One region of the Galbibacter sp. L-19 genome, then DNA from elsewhere that is predicted to be linked to it. Evidence: riboswitches for the same ligand, from Rfam matches in the RefSeq annotation. Region 1 holds a riboswitch; the other holds the start of a gene.
What was found. A riboswitch is a leader RNA that binds a small molecule or an ion and turns the genes downstream of it on or off. The one in region 1 is predicted to bind fluoride.

Region 2: it holds a riboswitch for fluoride, as region 1 does, so the genes downstream of both, crcB (fluoride efflux transporter CrcB) here and AC13CQ_RS13475 (voltage-gated chloride channel family protein) in region 1, are expected to answer to the same signal.

What each region holds. Positions count from the first base shown of each region.
Region 1 is NZ_JBSXNL010000067.1:46,072-53,831, forward strand. It holds gene ribD (bifunctional diaminohydroxyphosphoribosylaminopyrimidine deaminase/5-amino-6-(5-phosphoribosylamino)uracil reductase RibD) at 1-208, opposite strand, end outside; gene AC13CQ_RS13465 (GNAT family N-acetyltransferase) at 257-736, shown strand; gene prmC (peptide chain release factor N(5)-glutamine methyltransferase) at 882-1,745, shown strand; fluoride riboswitch at 1,803-1,866, shown strand; gene AC13CQ_RS13475 (voltage-gated chloride channel family protein) at 1,906-3,210, shown strand; gene ligA (NAD-dependent DNA ligase LigA) at 3,514-5,508, shown strand; gene AC13CQ_RS13485 (lysoplasmalogenase family protein) at 5,505-6,179, shown strand; gene AC13CQ_RS13490 (bifunctional metallophosphatase/5'-nucleotidase) at 6,163-7,068, opposite strand; gene AC13CQ_RS13495 (5'-nucleotidase C-terminal domain-containing protein) at 7,072-7,760, opposite strand, start outside.
Region 2 is NZ_JBSXNL010000055.1:214,056-221,815, forward strand. It holds gene AC13CQ_RS10265 (DUF190 domain-containing protein) at 1-170, opposite strand, end outside; gene AC13CQ_RS10270 (voltage-gated chloride channel family protein) at 167-1,480, opposite strand; gene eno (phosphopyruvate hydratase) at 1,490-2,770, opposite strand; gene AC13CQ_RS10280 (inorganic diphosphatase) at 2,775-3,314, opposite strand; gene crcB (fluoride efflux transporter CrcB) at 3,317-3,691, opposite strand; fluoride riboswitch at 3,707-3,767, opposite strand; gene AC13CQ_RS10290 (response regulator transcription factor) at 4,229-4,903, shown strand; gene AC13CQ_RS10295 (sensor histidine kinase) at 4,932-6,191, shown strand; gene AC13CQ_RS10300 (PepSY-like domain-containing protein) at 6,302-6,769, shown strand; gene AC13CQ_RS10305 (glycosyltransferase) at 7,152-7,760, shown strand, end outside.

The DNA.
Region 1 (7,760 bases):
TTGCTTCTTTTAACAAAGTGGTGTCTTTAACAGCTTGGATAGCATTTACTTCTGCATGGTTTTGTCCAGCAGGACTTGTGTAACCTTCTCCAATTATTTTTCCGTTAGCAACAATAACACTGCCAACCATGGGGTTTGGGTAGGTGGTTCCTAATCCATTTTTAGCAAGTTCGATGCATCTTTTTATGTAGAAATCGTGTATATTCATCCCGAAATTTATCAAGGCAAAAATACTATTAAAACATTGTAATATTTCATGAATATAAGAGAAATTCAGCTAAAAGATAATGAAAGAATGGCTGAGATTGTAAGAGAAGTAATTGTAGAGATGGGAGCTCCAAAAGTAGGAACGGCTTATGAAGATAAAGCGCTAGAGAATTTATATGAAACTTATAATAAGGAAAGGGCTTGTTATTTTGTAATTGAGGTTGAAGGGAAAGTTGTTGGAGGTGCTGGAATTGCACATTTAGCAAATGAGGCTGAAACAGTTTGTGAACTTCAAAAAATGTATTTTTTGGGAAGTACACGTGGAAAAGGATTAGGAATGAAAATGATGCATACTTGTTTGAGCAAGGCTCAGGAGTTTAGATATGAGCAATGTTATATTGAAACGATGCCTTATATGACAGACGCACAAAAATTATATAAAAAAGCGGGATTTCAATATCTGGAAGCTCCAATGGGAAATACGGGTCATTATTCTTGCCCAGTATGGATGTTGAAAAAATTCATTTGATAAGACTCCTTTTTTTTGTTTCGTTTCTTTTGGGCGAGCAAAAAAATAAAGAGCATGAAGTCACTGGTATATGGATTGGTATTAAAGCTAACAAATAATCAACGTAATTCTAAACTAGAGCTATTTAAACAATATTTTATTGGTAATGAAGTTAGGAGAAATAAAAAGGTTATATCAAAACGAATTAGAGGCTTTGTATCCTTTAGAGGAAATAAAAACTTTTTTTAATTGGCTTTGCGAGGCGTATTTACAATTAAAACCTTTTCAGATACAGCAGGATTTAGATCTAGTTATAGAAGCTAACAGTTTATTAAAATTTCAGTCAGCTTTAAATGCTTTAAAAGTAGAAAAGCCAATACAGTATATTCTAGGGAGTGCTCATTTTTATGGTATGGAATTTATGGTAAATGAGCACACCTTAATTCCGCGCCCAGAAACCGAAGAGTTGGTTTCATGGATTTTAAAAGATGTTTCAAAAAGCGATAATTTAAACATTCTTGACATTGGAACTGGAACGGGCTGTATTCCAATCGCTATTGCTAAAAACTTACCAAATGCAAGGGTGTATGCGTTGGATGTTTCTGCGGAAGCTCTAAAAATAGCAAAGAGGAATGCTGAAAGTAATAATGTAAAAGTTACATTTTCGGAAGTAGATATTCTTAAGTGTTCAGATTTGTCAATTATTTTTCCTGAAGTAAGCCGATTTGATGTTATAGTTTCAAATCCACCATATGTTCGGAATCTTGAAAAGAAGGAAATGAATACGAATGTTTTAGCATACGAGCCTGAAACAGCTTTGTTTGTAGCAGATGATAATGCGCTACTTTTTTATGAAATAATAGCTGTATTAGCTTCGAGTAATTTAAAAGAAGATGGGAAGTTGTATTTTGAAATTAATCAATATTTAGGGAAGGAAATGCTGGAACTAATGGAGAAATATAAATTCAGCAATAATCAACTTAAAAAGGATCTTTTTGGAAATAACAGGATGATGAAGGGAGAGAAGTAGTAGCCTGTTTTTATCTGTTTTTCATCTTCTATAAGTAAGCTTTTTTACTATATTTGCATCACATTTGGCAATGAGGTCTGCCTTTAACCGCTCAAAATGAGCTGATGACTTCTACTGATAATGGCTTATGCCAGTGTAGAATCATTATATATATGTCAAAATGAATATCAAAACAATCAAAGATTATTTGTTCTCACTAGAGCAAATTCCCACATTATTTTATCTTTTTAAATGGATTTTAATTTGTGCTTTAATAGGAAGCATTGTAGGGAGTGTCTCTGCTTTTTTTCTATTAAGTTTAGAATGGGCAACAAATTGGAGAGAGGCTCATTTGTGGATTATTGCGTTACTTCCATTAGGAGGGTTTATTATTGGACTGTCCTATCATTTATATGGAAATAGTGTAGTTAAAGGAAATAATTTGTTGTTGGAAGAGTTTCATACCCCAAAAAAGGTAATTCCTTTCCGTATGGCGCCTTTGGTGCTTTTTGGTACTATTGTTACTCATTTATTTGGAGGTTCGGCAGGACGAGAGGGAACTGCAGTACAAATAGGGGGAGCTATAGCAGATAGGTTTACAAAGTTGTTGAAACTATCTAATCGAGATAGGAGAATTGTTTTAATTGTAGGGATTAGCGCTGGTTTTGCTTCTGTATTTGGAACGCCCTTGGCAGGAGGGATTTTTGCATTGGAAGTTTTAATATTGGGTAGAATTCGTTTGGATGCTATTATTCCAAGTTTTATGGGAGCTGTTTTTGCAAATTATTTTTGTGAAGTTTGGAATGTATCTCATACACATTATCATATTTCTTCTGTGGCAGAGATGAATCCTGTAAACCTTTTATGGGCATTATTAGCAGGAATTATTTTCGGATTGGTAGCTATGTTATTTTCAAAATCTACCCATTTTTGGAGTAATTTATTTAAAAAACACATAAAATATCCTCCTTTAAGACCTTTTGTAGGAGGAATAGTTTTGGCTATTGCTGTTTATGCAATAGGAACCACAAAATATATAGGATTAGGAATTCCAACAATTGTAGATTCTTTTAATGAGAATTTAAATTCTTACGATTTTTTACTAAAACTTTTATTTACTTCCTTCACTTTAGGCGCAGGTTTTAAAGGAGGTGAGGTAACTCCTTTATTTTACATCGGAGCAGCATTAGGAAATGTGCTAATTTGGTTTATCCCGTTGCCAATGGGGTTATTGGCAGGAATGGGATTTGTAGCTGTTTTTGCTGGAGCAACAAATACTCCTATAGCATGTACTGTTATGGGGATAGAATTATTTGGAATTGAAGCAGGGGTTTTTATTGCATTGGCTTGTAGTACGGCTTATTTATTCTCTGGTCATACAGGGGTATATTCTTCTCAGATAATTGGGAGTCCTAAAAACACTTCTTTTTTAAGGGAAAAAGGCTTGCATCTATCGGATATCAAAAATAAAAGACAGAAAAAATAAGGAAGTCTATTGCAGTAAGAATATGCTCGATACGGGAGCGTTTAACTATTTTTTAGATCAAATTTGTTTCCGAATTATTAGAGTTTTGCATTTTTGAGCCTTATGGATTCTAGATCTTTCTGGAAGTATGAGAATGAATTAAAAAAGCCGATAGATTAAGTTGTGAAATAAAATCTGTTTTTTTTTAGATCTATTGTTGGTTTAAATATGTAGGATTAATTAGCGGCTCAGATTATAAAAATATCCTTCATTAACCTATATTTGTGATATCAGAAAAGAACGCACTCTTACTTTATTATTTTCATGGATATAGCAAAAAAAATTGAATCGCTACGTCAGGAATTGTCTCAGCATAATTATAATTATTATGTATTAGATACTCCTGAAATTTCAGATTATGAGTTTGATATTAAACTTAAAGAACTGCAAGAATTAGAAGCTAAACATCCCGAATTTTTTGATGCAAATTCTCCTACAGTTCGCGTAGGAGGAATGGTTAGTAAAAACTTCGAAACTATTGCACATGAGCATCGGATGTATTCTTTAGATAATTCGTATTCAAAAGAAGATTTAGAAGATTGGGAAAAACGTATCCAACGTATTTTAGGAGATGTAGAGGTTGCTTTTACATGCGAATTAAAGTATGATGGAGCATCTATTAGCCTTACGTATGAAGATGGAGTTTTAGAAAAGGCAGTAACCCGTGGAGACGGATTTCAGGGGGATAATGTTACTAATAATATAAGAACAATTCGTTCTGTTCCTTTAAAATTAAAAGGTAGTTTCCCACAGAAATTTGATATCCGTGGAGAAATTGTTTTACCGTTGGAAGGGTTTGCAAAGATGAATCAGGAGCGTTTGGAAGCTGGAGAAGAAGCTTATATGAATCCTAGAAATACAGCCAGCGGAAGTTTAAAACTTCAGGACAGTGCTGAAGTGGCAAAACGTCCATTAGAGTGTTTACTTTATAATATTACGGGAGAAAATTTAGGAATTACAAGTCAGTTTGAAAGTTTACAAAAAGCAAAAGAATGGGGTTTTAAGGTTCCTGAAGTTGCTAAACTTTGTAAAACAACTGCTGAAGTGATGGATTTTGTGAATTATTGGGATGTCCATAGGCATGAACTTCCTTATGAAATTGATGGGGTAGTGGTAAAGGTTAATAGTTTTCAGCATCAAGATGAGTTGGGTTATACAGCCAAAGCACCTCGTTGGGCAATGGCTTATAAATTTAAAGCAGAGCAGGTATCTACTACTTTAGAAAGTATAACGTACCAAGTTGGTCGAACGGGAGCTATTACACCAGTAGCCAATTTAAAACCAGTCCTTTTGGCGGGAACTACTGTAAAAAGAGCTTCTTTACACAATGCAGACCAAATAGAAAAATTAGATGTTCGAGAAGGGGATGAGGTTTTTGTTGAAAAAGGAGGGGAGATTATTCCAAAAATTGTTGGGATAGATTTTACCAAACGAGCTCTTGATGCAGAGCCACATCATTATATTGAAAATTGCCCTGAATGTGGTACCGAATTAATTAGAAATGAAGGGGAGGCGCAACACTATTGTCCAAATACCTACGGTTGTCCGCCACAAATAACAGGACGGATACAGCATTTTATTTCTCGAAAAGCAATGGATATAGAAGGTCTTGGAGGAGAAACAGTAGAGTTGCTCTTTAAAGAAGGACTTATAAATAATTATGCCGATTTATATACGCTTAAAAAGGAAGATGTTATTCCTTTAGAGCGAATGGCAGAAAAATCTGCTGATAATCTCATTCAGGGAGTTGAAAAATCTAAAGAGATTCCTTTTGAACGAGTTTTATTTGCGCTTGGGATTCGTTTTGTAGGGGAAACAGTGGCAAAAAAGTTGGCTAAAGAGTACAAATCTATCGAGGCTTTAATGAATGCTTCCGCGGAAGAACTGGTGCAAGTAGATGAGATTGGAATAAGAATAGCAGAAAGTGTAGTCGATTTCTTTCAGAATGAAAAGAATTTAACCATTGTTAGTCGTTTAAAAGAATATGGCGTTCAACTGGAGATTTCTGCAGATAAGCTTGAAAATATTACGGATAAGTTCAAAGGAATTACATTTGTAGTGTCTGGTGTTTTTGAGAAAGTTTCAAGAAATGAACTTAAAAAACTAATTGAAGATAACAGCGGAAAAGTAGCTTCGTCTATTTCTTCAAAAACAACTTATGTGGTTGCTGGAGATAAAATGGGACCTAGCAAAAAGGAAAAGGCAGAAAAACTAGGTGTTACCATTATTTCTGAAGATGAATTTTTGAACATGTTATGAACAGCAGACAAATTTTGACGCTTTATTTTATTTTCAGTGCTGTATTCCTAATAGCATCACTTCTTCATGTAAAATTAGTAGCCAATATTGCTAAAGTTTCATTAATTCCATTGGTGTTTTTTAATTACTATTTCTATAAAAATAAATTGGAGTTAATTCCAATGTTATTGTTGATTTTTTGCTTCTTAGGAGATGTTTTTATGTTAGATTTTAACAGGTATACCTCCCGTTTGTATTTGGTTACTTTTGGAATTCATCATTTAGTTTTTGCATTGGTTTGCTACAGAGCTATCCAAGATTTTAATGCTAAAAAGCTTATATTTTCTGCGCTACCTGTAATTACACTTTGGTTTGTATATTTTAATTATTCCATAAAAGACATCTTCGGTAGTCAGATGGGAGATTTGTACCCTTTTGTTTTGGCTTATTCTATTGTTTTGAGTGCTTTTACAATTATTTCCTTAGTTAATTATTTTAATAATGAAACAAAAGTAAATTTCTACCCAGTTATGGTAGCTGTTTGTTTTTTAATTGGAGATATTATAATGGCAATAGATAATTACCTTTTTGAATTATTCTTTTTTGATTTTACAGTGGTAGTAGTTAAAGTAATAGGTTATTTCTTTCTTCTGAAATTTATTAAGAGCTATAATTTTATACGTTTATACTAATTCCATCTGAAGATTTTTCTTTTTCGTCAAAATAAAAATCGATTCTCCCTAAATAAATTCCATAGCAACCAACTTGGTTAATAAGTACTTTTTGTCCTTTTCTGTTGATTTCTACTACTGGTTTGTCTAAAAAAGTATGTGTATGCCCACCAATAATTAAATCGATGTTTTCCGTGTTTTGTGCCAAAACAATATCAGAAACAGTGTTATCTTGGTATTTAAAACCTAAATGTGATAAACAAATAACAAGGTCGCATTTTTGTTCTTTTTTTAGTTCTCGGGTTAAATCTTGTGCAATTTCAATTGGATCGAGATATTTGGTTTCTTTATAGAGTCCTTTAGTAACAAGACCCTCCAACTCAACTCCTAACCCAAAAACTCCAATTTTAAGACCGTCTTTAGTAAAAATTTTATAGGGCTTTATTTGTCCATCCATAATGGTGTTGGAAAAATCGTAATTACCGTTTATAATTTCGAACTTTGCATTTGGAAGCTGAGAAAGCAAGCCGTCAATACCATTATCAAAATCGTGATTTCCAAGGGTAGCAGCATCGTATTTTAACATGCTCATTAACTTAAATTCAATTTCACCTCCGTAGAAATTAAAATAAGGAGTACCTTGAAAAATATCTCCAGCATCCAATAAAAGTGTATTTGGATTTTCTGTTCTTATTTGTTCAATTAAAGTAGCTCGTCTAGCCACTCCTCCTTGGTTAGGGTTTCTGGCATCGGTGGCAGGGAATGGGTCTATATGACTGTGCACATCGTTGGTGTGGAGTATTGTAATATGTTTTTTTCTTTCCGTAGAACAAGAAGTTAACGAAAGTCCGCCAGCTGTTATGAATGCAGTACTTGCTACTGTATTGTTTATAAATTGTCTTCTTTTCATTACTTACTTTTTTATAAATCTGTTATCGGTACTCGCTTTAATAGTGTCTACTTTTTCAAAATAATCTATCAATTCGTTTCGTAATAAATAATTAATATCTATAGTTTGAATTGGATTCTTAAAGAAGTTCATATGGTCTCCGCCCGTTGCAAGAAAATCTGAAGTTGCTACAAAATAGGTTCTATTGTCTTCAATAGGTTTTCCGTTTATGGTGCTACTTTTTACAGAGCTATCCCTGTTTAGAATTATTTGTAATTGTTTACTAATGGGGTGAGCAGTTTGCTTTTCAGCTAAAAAAGAAATAAGTTCTTTTACTTTTTCTGCGGACAATTCTAGCACATAAGTTTCATTTTTAAAAGGCATAATTTCGTATGCTGTTCTTCGGCTAACTTTTCCTTTTGACATTGCTGCGCGAATTCCTCCGTGATTCAAAAGCACAAAATCTATGTTATTTCCTGTACGTTTATTAAAAATTGGATTAGATTGTTCGTAAGTAATATCTGCCATCAAATTTCCGATAGAAGAGTTTAATTTACCATCATTTTTAGACAAATTAGTAGGATTATACGCTAATTGTGCGTCTAAAACTTCTTCAATATGCTCGCGATAAGGTGTTATAAATTGATCTATACTATCCACGCTAGCTATAGAATCTGTTATATTTATTCTTTTTCCTGTAATACTACGGGGGG
Region 2 (7,760 bases), on a different contig from region 1:
AAATACCCTTTGCTCACGTTAAAATTCAACGCCTGATCTAAATCAAAAGCTTTGGCTTTTTTTATCAATTCTGAAGCAAAATCCCCGGCCTTCAACCTGTTCCAAAAAGAAAGGTTTTTGATTTTTTGACCGTATTCAAAGTAAATCCTGATGGTTATATGGTTTTTCATTTATTATTGTTTTTATTTCGTCTATGTTTAATTTCAGCTAATTGAAGGCCTTTTTCGCGGGTATATACCGGATGCTTGGGGCTTCCTATAATTTGGGAGGAATAAACCCCGGAGTGGCCGGAGAATAAATAAGCAGTACTACAAGCTAACGCTATAAAGACACCTGATTCTATTCCGAAAAGTTCTATTCCCATTACCGTACAGGCAATAGGTGTATTGGTTGCCCCGGCAAAAACGGCCACAAATCCCATACCTGCCAACAAACCCATTGGCAAAGGAATAAACCAAATCAAAACGTTGCCCAATGTAGCCCCGATATAGAACAAAGGGGTTACTTCACCTCCCTTAAAGCCTGCGCCAAGGGTAAACGAGGTGAATAAAACTTTTAATAAAAAATCATAAGAATTGAGATGAATATTAAAAGAATCGACAATAGTTGGAATGCCAAGCCCTATATATTTGGTGGTTCCCATAAAATAAATAGCGATTGCCAAAATAACCCCACCAATTACCGGTCGTAAAGGCGGATAATTGATATATTTTTTAAACAAATCTCCCCAAAAATGGGTCGATTTGGAAAACAGCATCCCTACCAGTCCAAAAATAATCCCTGCCAATAATGCCCATAACAAATTTGCCGGGTTCATATTAGCTACTTCGGTTATATGATATTGGGTATGGGAAACGCCCCAAATCCTGCAAAAATAATCAGCAAAAACAGCCGCCATAAAACTTGGGATAATAGCATCCAATCTTATACGCCCCAATACCAAAACTTCAAGGGCAAAGATCCCCCCGGCCAAGGGTGTTCCAAACACCGAAGCAAAACCGGCACTTATCCCGGCAATCAACACAATTTTACGGTTTCGTCTTGAAAGTTTGAACAGCTTCGTAAACCTGTCGGCCACTGCGCCACCTACCTGAACTGCCGTTCCTTCACGTCCTGCCGACCCCCCGAAGAAATGGGTGAGAACAGTTCCGAACAATACCAAAGGTGCCATCCGGAAAGGAATGATCTTTTTTGGGGAGTGAAATTCCTCCAACAATAAATTATTGCCCTTAACAACGCTGTTACCATATAAATGATAGGATAGCCCGATTATAAAACCACCTACGGGCAATAAGGCAATAATCCATAAATGGGATTCCCGCCAAGCCGTTGCCCATTCCAGGCTTAAAAGAAAAAACGCAGAAATACTTCCGGCAATGGCACCTATTAACAAGCAGATCAAGATCCACTTTAAAAGGTATAGCAGGGAGGGTATTTGTTCTATTGAGGCTAAAGATTCTTTAATTTTTTTCAGATTCATACGGCCTAATTAATTATTTTTAAAGGCTTTTATCCCCGTAAACACAGCTTCTTTGCCCAATTCCTGTTCTATCCTGATGAGTTGATTGAACTTTGCAATGCGCTCGCCACGGCTACCGCTTCCCGTTTTTATTTTTCCGGCTGCCGTTGCCACGGCCAAATCTGCGATAAAAGTATCCTCGGTCTTCCCGCTTCGGTGGGAAATGAAAAAACCGTATTTGTTCTTCTTTGCCAATGCTATTGTTTCTAAGGTTTCGGTAACTGTACCTATTTGGTTCAACTTGATGAGAATGGAATTACAGGCGTTTTTATCGATGGCTTCCTGTAACAGTCTTTTGTTGGTACACAGCAGATCGTCCCCGATCAATTCGATCTTGCTCCCCAGTTCATTTGTGAGGGTCCGCCATCCTTCCCAGTCGTTTTCCGCCATTCCATCTTCCAACGAAATAATGGGATATTGATCTACCCAGCTTTTCCAAAGATCAATGAGCTGGTCGCTTGAATATTTTTTTTGAGTGCTTTTAAATAAAACATAGTTCCCATCCTGCCATAGTTCGCTCGCTGCGGGATCCAAGCAAATGGAAATATCGATGCCCGGTTTATAGCCCGCTTTTTCAATGGCTTCAAGGATTACTTCAATCGCTTCTTCATTAGATTTTAAATTAGGTGCAAACCCGCCTTCATCGCCAACTCCGGTAAAGTAATTTTTATTTTTCAGGATACTTTTCAAGGCGTGGAAAGTTTCTTCTCCCATTCGGATAGCTTCATAAAAAGCGGGGGCGTTATGGGGGGCAATCATAAATTCCTGAAAATCCACATTGTTATCGGCGTGAGCCCCGCCATTTATCACGTTCATACAGGGCACCGGCATTGTGAATTTTCCATCGGTATTCAAATAACGGTATAAAGGCTCTTTCGAAAATGCTGCTGCCGCTCTGGCAAATGCCATAGAAACGGGCAGTATGGCATTGGCGCCAAGATTTGATTTGTTGGGGGTGCCGTCCAGTTCCATTAGAAAATTGTCCAACTCCTGTTGGTTATCGAACACTTTATTGGAAAGGGCCGGTGCGATAATTTGGTTAACGTTGTTTACCGCCTTTAATACCCCTTTGCCATTGTATCGCGTTTTGTCCCCGTCCCGGAGTTCAACAGCTTCCTTTTCCCCGGTACTTGCACCGGAAGGGCAGATGGCACGGCCAAAAAATCCTTTTTCTAAAGTAACTTCTGCTTCCACAGTTGGATTTCCACGGGAGTCCAAAACTTCCCTTGCAATAAGTTTTTGAATTTTCATAATTTTAGTTTTTAAATTCTTTTTGATAGTCTGTAATTGCTTGTTGAATAATTTCTTTCGCCATTGCCGCATTTTGAAATTCTTCCACCCGGACAGTTTTATTTTCCAGCTTTTTGTAATCCTCAAAAAAGTTTTTGAGCTCCAGGGCAAAGTGTTTGGGCAGTTCTGAAACATCGTTGATATGGTTTACGCTCATATCATTTTTCGCGACCGCGATTATTTTATCGTCGGCTTCGTCATTATCTATCATCCGCATTACCCCGATTACTTTGGCCTCCAAAATACAGAGCGGTTGCACATCGATTTGCGAAAGCACCAATATATCTAGAGGGTCGTGGTCCTCTCCTAAAGTTTGGGGGATAAACCCATAATTTTCGGGATAATTGACCGAAGAAAACAGCACCCGGTCCAACCGGAGCATCCCGGTTTCCTTATCCAGTTCATATTTAGCCTTACTTCCCTTGGGGATTTCAATAATGGCCTGAACCATTTCAGGTTGTTCGTTTCCGATGGGCACGTGGTGCCAAGGATTAAAGTTTTTCATATTCATATTTTTGTTAAAGTTATTCCCCCAAATACAGCTAATAAGCCAAGCGTGAAACTGCTTATTGCGTAGATGGCAAAAGTGAGGTAGTTGGAATTCTGAAGTAAAATTGTGTTTTCTAAAGTAAAGGATGAAAATGTGGTGAAGCCCCCGCAAAAACCGGTTGTAAGAAAAAGCCGCAGTTCCGGCGTGAGCCATTCAAAGCGTTGCCCAAGGCCAAAAATCACCCCGATCAACAAACAGCCCAATATGTTTGCCGCAAATGTTCCGTAAGGAAATGCAGAGGGGAAGTGTTTGGTCAACCATATTGCCGTGAGATACCTTGCAATACTGCCCAAAAAACCCCCAGTGCCCACCAATAAAAAAATCCTACCCATAACCGTTTTAGATTAAATTGAGTAGGAGTCATTAGCTTTTTGGGCGGTTTTGGCGAACTCCATCGCCTTTGTATGTTAAGTGTGCGAATTTAAGATTATTATTTGAAAATGCTTATTTTATTTCCAATTTCTGAAACGAATAACATTATTCTTGACCTGCTGATTGTTCAACAGTATTCTCGGCCAAAATGATTGACCCAAAAAATTTCGTTTTTAAAAAAGATAAGTAAAAAAAAACCACCTAGTTAAGACTGTTGAAATCCAGTAAGTTGATCAATTTATGTTTTAAAAATATTATTCTATGACCGTTTTAAAACTTACTTATATTAGTCCCTGTACGGCCTTAATTTTTAAATGGATCAGTAGCCGCCTTCCGATGAGTTTTTTATTAAAAGAAGAAAATTGCTGTATGTGATCAAAATCTATTTGTTACCGTGTCTTCCCAAAGAAAATGATTATACTATTCCCCGTTATTTATTTTCTTTAAAATCCCTTTAGAATTTTATATTACTTTTATTTTTTAATTATTAACAACAAATGAAATATTTAATTGCCGAAGACGAGAAAGATTTACAAATTTCCATCGCTAAATATTTAAGCAGTGATGCAAATATTTGTGAAACCGCATCAGATTATCTTGAGGCTTCTGAAAAATTAGAATTATATGAGTATGATCTTGTGATACTCGATATCAACCTGGTAACGGGAAGTGGTCTTGTCTTGCTCAAAAAACTTAAAAAGCAACATAAAAAATGCGGGGTTATTATCATATCGGCAAATAGTTCCCTGGACAATAAACTGGAAGGGCTCGATCTGGGTGCTGATGATTATATCACTAAACCCTTTCATCTTGCAGAACTAAATTCTCGTATCAAAGCGGTACTCAGAAGAGGACAGTTTGGTGGAAATGATACCATTACATTTAAAGAGATACGACTTGATACGTTGGCACGTAGTGCTTATGTAAACGATAAACCAATCACACTCACACGGAAGGAATATGACCTTCTGTTGTTTTTTATCATTAACCAAGGCCGAGTGCTTTCCAAGGCCATTATTGCAGAACATTTATGGGGTGATGATAGTGACTTACTTGACAATTTTGATTTTATTTATGTACACATTAATAATCTAAGGAAAAAGCTCACAAAAGAAGGGGCTAAATATATACAGACCGCCTACGGTAGCGGTTATAAATTTATAGCAGATTAGTACCAAAAGTAAAAATAAAACACCTCTTTTGAGAAAGGCATCTAAAACCTTTCTGATTACCAGTGTCATTATTATGACGCTTTCTGGTATTGGTCTTTATTTTTATCTGAAACAATTATTACAAAATGAGATAGAAGAAGAGCTCTTTTCAAATAAAGACCGTGTAGAACATTTACTGGAACAAAATCCTAATCTGTTAGGCGTCCCCCCAATAATGATGGCCGAAAAAACAGAAAAACCACACAAAAACATTCTCGTAGATACGCTTATCTATGATCCACTTCAAGATGAAATAGAGCTTTTTAGGCAATTATCTGGAACAAAAAACATCAATGGACAAGAATATAAGGTCACCGTGCGGTCAATGGTAATCGAATCGGAGGACATTTTATCTACCATTGTGTTTATGTTTTTGATGGTAATATTCCTTGCTTTTATTTTCTTGTTCTATCTTAACAAATCCCGGAATAAAAAACTTTGGAAGCCTTTTTTTAGTAATCTTGAACGGCTTAAAAAATTTTCCTTAAAGGCTGATAGCCCATTGACCTTTGAAGATTCTGAAATATTGGAATTTTACGAACTCAATAAAGAGATAAAAATACTGACATCAAAAATCCAGACAGATTATCGTAACCTCAAACAATTTACCGAAGATGTCTCTCACGAAATGCAAACACCACTAGCTATTATGCAAGCTAAAATTGATACGGTGATCAATGATGCCGAAATAAACGAAGTGCAATTCCATCAATTTTCCTCCCTACAATCTGATATTTCACGTTTAAAGCAGCTTAATAAGAAACTAATTCTTCTTGCTAAAATTGAAAACGATCAATTCACAGCGAATGAGACAATTTCAATTAATAATATTGTTGAAGAAACGATTGAAAACTTTAAAGAACTCACATCAATCGATATTCAGCTTAAGGAACAGAATACGATTAATATAATAATGGATCCTTCCCTTGCAACGGTTTTGTGCAACAACCTATTATCTAATGCAGTCAGACACAATCTTAATAATGATCGTATACTTATTACTATTTATGATACAAAGCTACAAGTCATAAATAGTGGAAATGAAACTTTAGACCGACCCGATCAGGTTTTTGAACGTTTTTATAAAGAAAGTAGGCGGAAAGACTCAACTGGATTGGGGCTTTCCATTGTTAAGAAAATTTGCGACTATTACGGGTTTTTGCCTTCATACCGTTTTCGGGCTTCAACAGAGTTACAGGAAGGACAAGGAAAGCATATATTTCAAATAGATTTCAATCTAAAAATGTAATTATCAGCAATAAGGGGAAAATTGCTACCAATAGAATCTCTTTAGAATCCCTTAAAGCCATCTTTAGAATTACAACGTAAGTTTACTCTATAACTAAAAAATATAATACAATGAAAAAAGCAATTTTAGGTATAGGCTTGCTATTTTTGGCCATTACCGCAGTAGCATTTACTACGAGAAACCAAGAGAAAGTACCCCAAACCGTAAAGAATGCTTTCGCTAAAAAATTCCCAACCGCAAAAAAGGTAGATTGGGGAAAAGAATCTAATGATGAATGGGAAGCCGAATTTAAAATGGACAATAGGGAATATTCCGCAAATTTCCTGCAAAATGGAACCTGGATGGAAACCGAGCACGAGATTGAAAAATCGGAAGTACCAAACACGGTAATTTCATCCCTTAAATCGAATTTCCCAGGGTATGATATTGAAAGTGCCGAAATGACCGAAACTACAGACGGCAAGTTCTACGAGTTCGAGATCGAAAAAGGAAATAGCGAAATGGAAGTGGTTATAGACAACAATGGCAAGGTGGTTAAAAAGTATTCCGAAGAAGATGAGGAAGTTGATGAAGATTAAATTTTTTCTTTGATTAAATTTGTAATGTCCAAATCTATACCTGATTTGGACATTTTTTTATAATTTGTTCTTAACCCAATTAACTGTTCTAATACTCCTTCTTCAAGTTTTATATTTGGATAGTAATTCAGTAATTTTTGAGCTCAATAATCGCCTTGGTTCTTAATTGATCACCTGAACGAGGAGGTTTTTCTTCAATTTTGATAGAGGTTTCAAGCAACCTTTCTATAACTGTTATTGCTTGCCCGTTTGTGTATTCCTTATCCGTTCTCAGATTGATGTCCTGACCGTTAGGTTTATGGCAATATTTTCAAAATAGGTAAATCTTAAAAATTGCTTTAGAATGCTTGTTTATTATTAAATCCATTTTTGAAATTAAACAATGAGCGAAACCTTTACCATTATAGTCCCTGTTTATAATGAAGAAGAAAATTTACGACGAGTTGAAAAAGAACTCCAAGAGTACATAGATTGCGCAGAAATACCTACTTCGGTTTTATTTGTAAATGATGGATCCAAAGATTCAAGTTTGAGCATTATAAGACAAATATGTGATCAAAGCCTTGTATTCAACTACATTGATTTTGACCAAAATTATGGTTTGAGTACTGCTATAAAAGCTGGATTTGACTATGCCGAGAGCTCGCTTATAGGCTACATCGACTCAGACCTTCAAACTAGTCCAATGGATTTTAATCTCCTGCTGGAATATATTGATGAATATGATTTAGTTACAGGAGTTCGTTCCAATAGAAAAGACAGTTTTACCAAAAACCTGTCCTCTATAATTGCCAATGGCGTACGCCGCAGTTTCACCCACGATGGTATGGACGACACAGGTTGTCCACTTAAAATTATTAAAAGAGACTGTGCCAAACGCATTACGATGTTTAAGGGACTGCACCGCTTTTTACCAGCAATGGTTCTCTTGCAAGAAGGAAAAGTGAAGCAAGTACCGATACAACATTTTCACAGGATTGCCGGTAAAGGG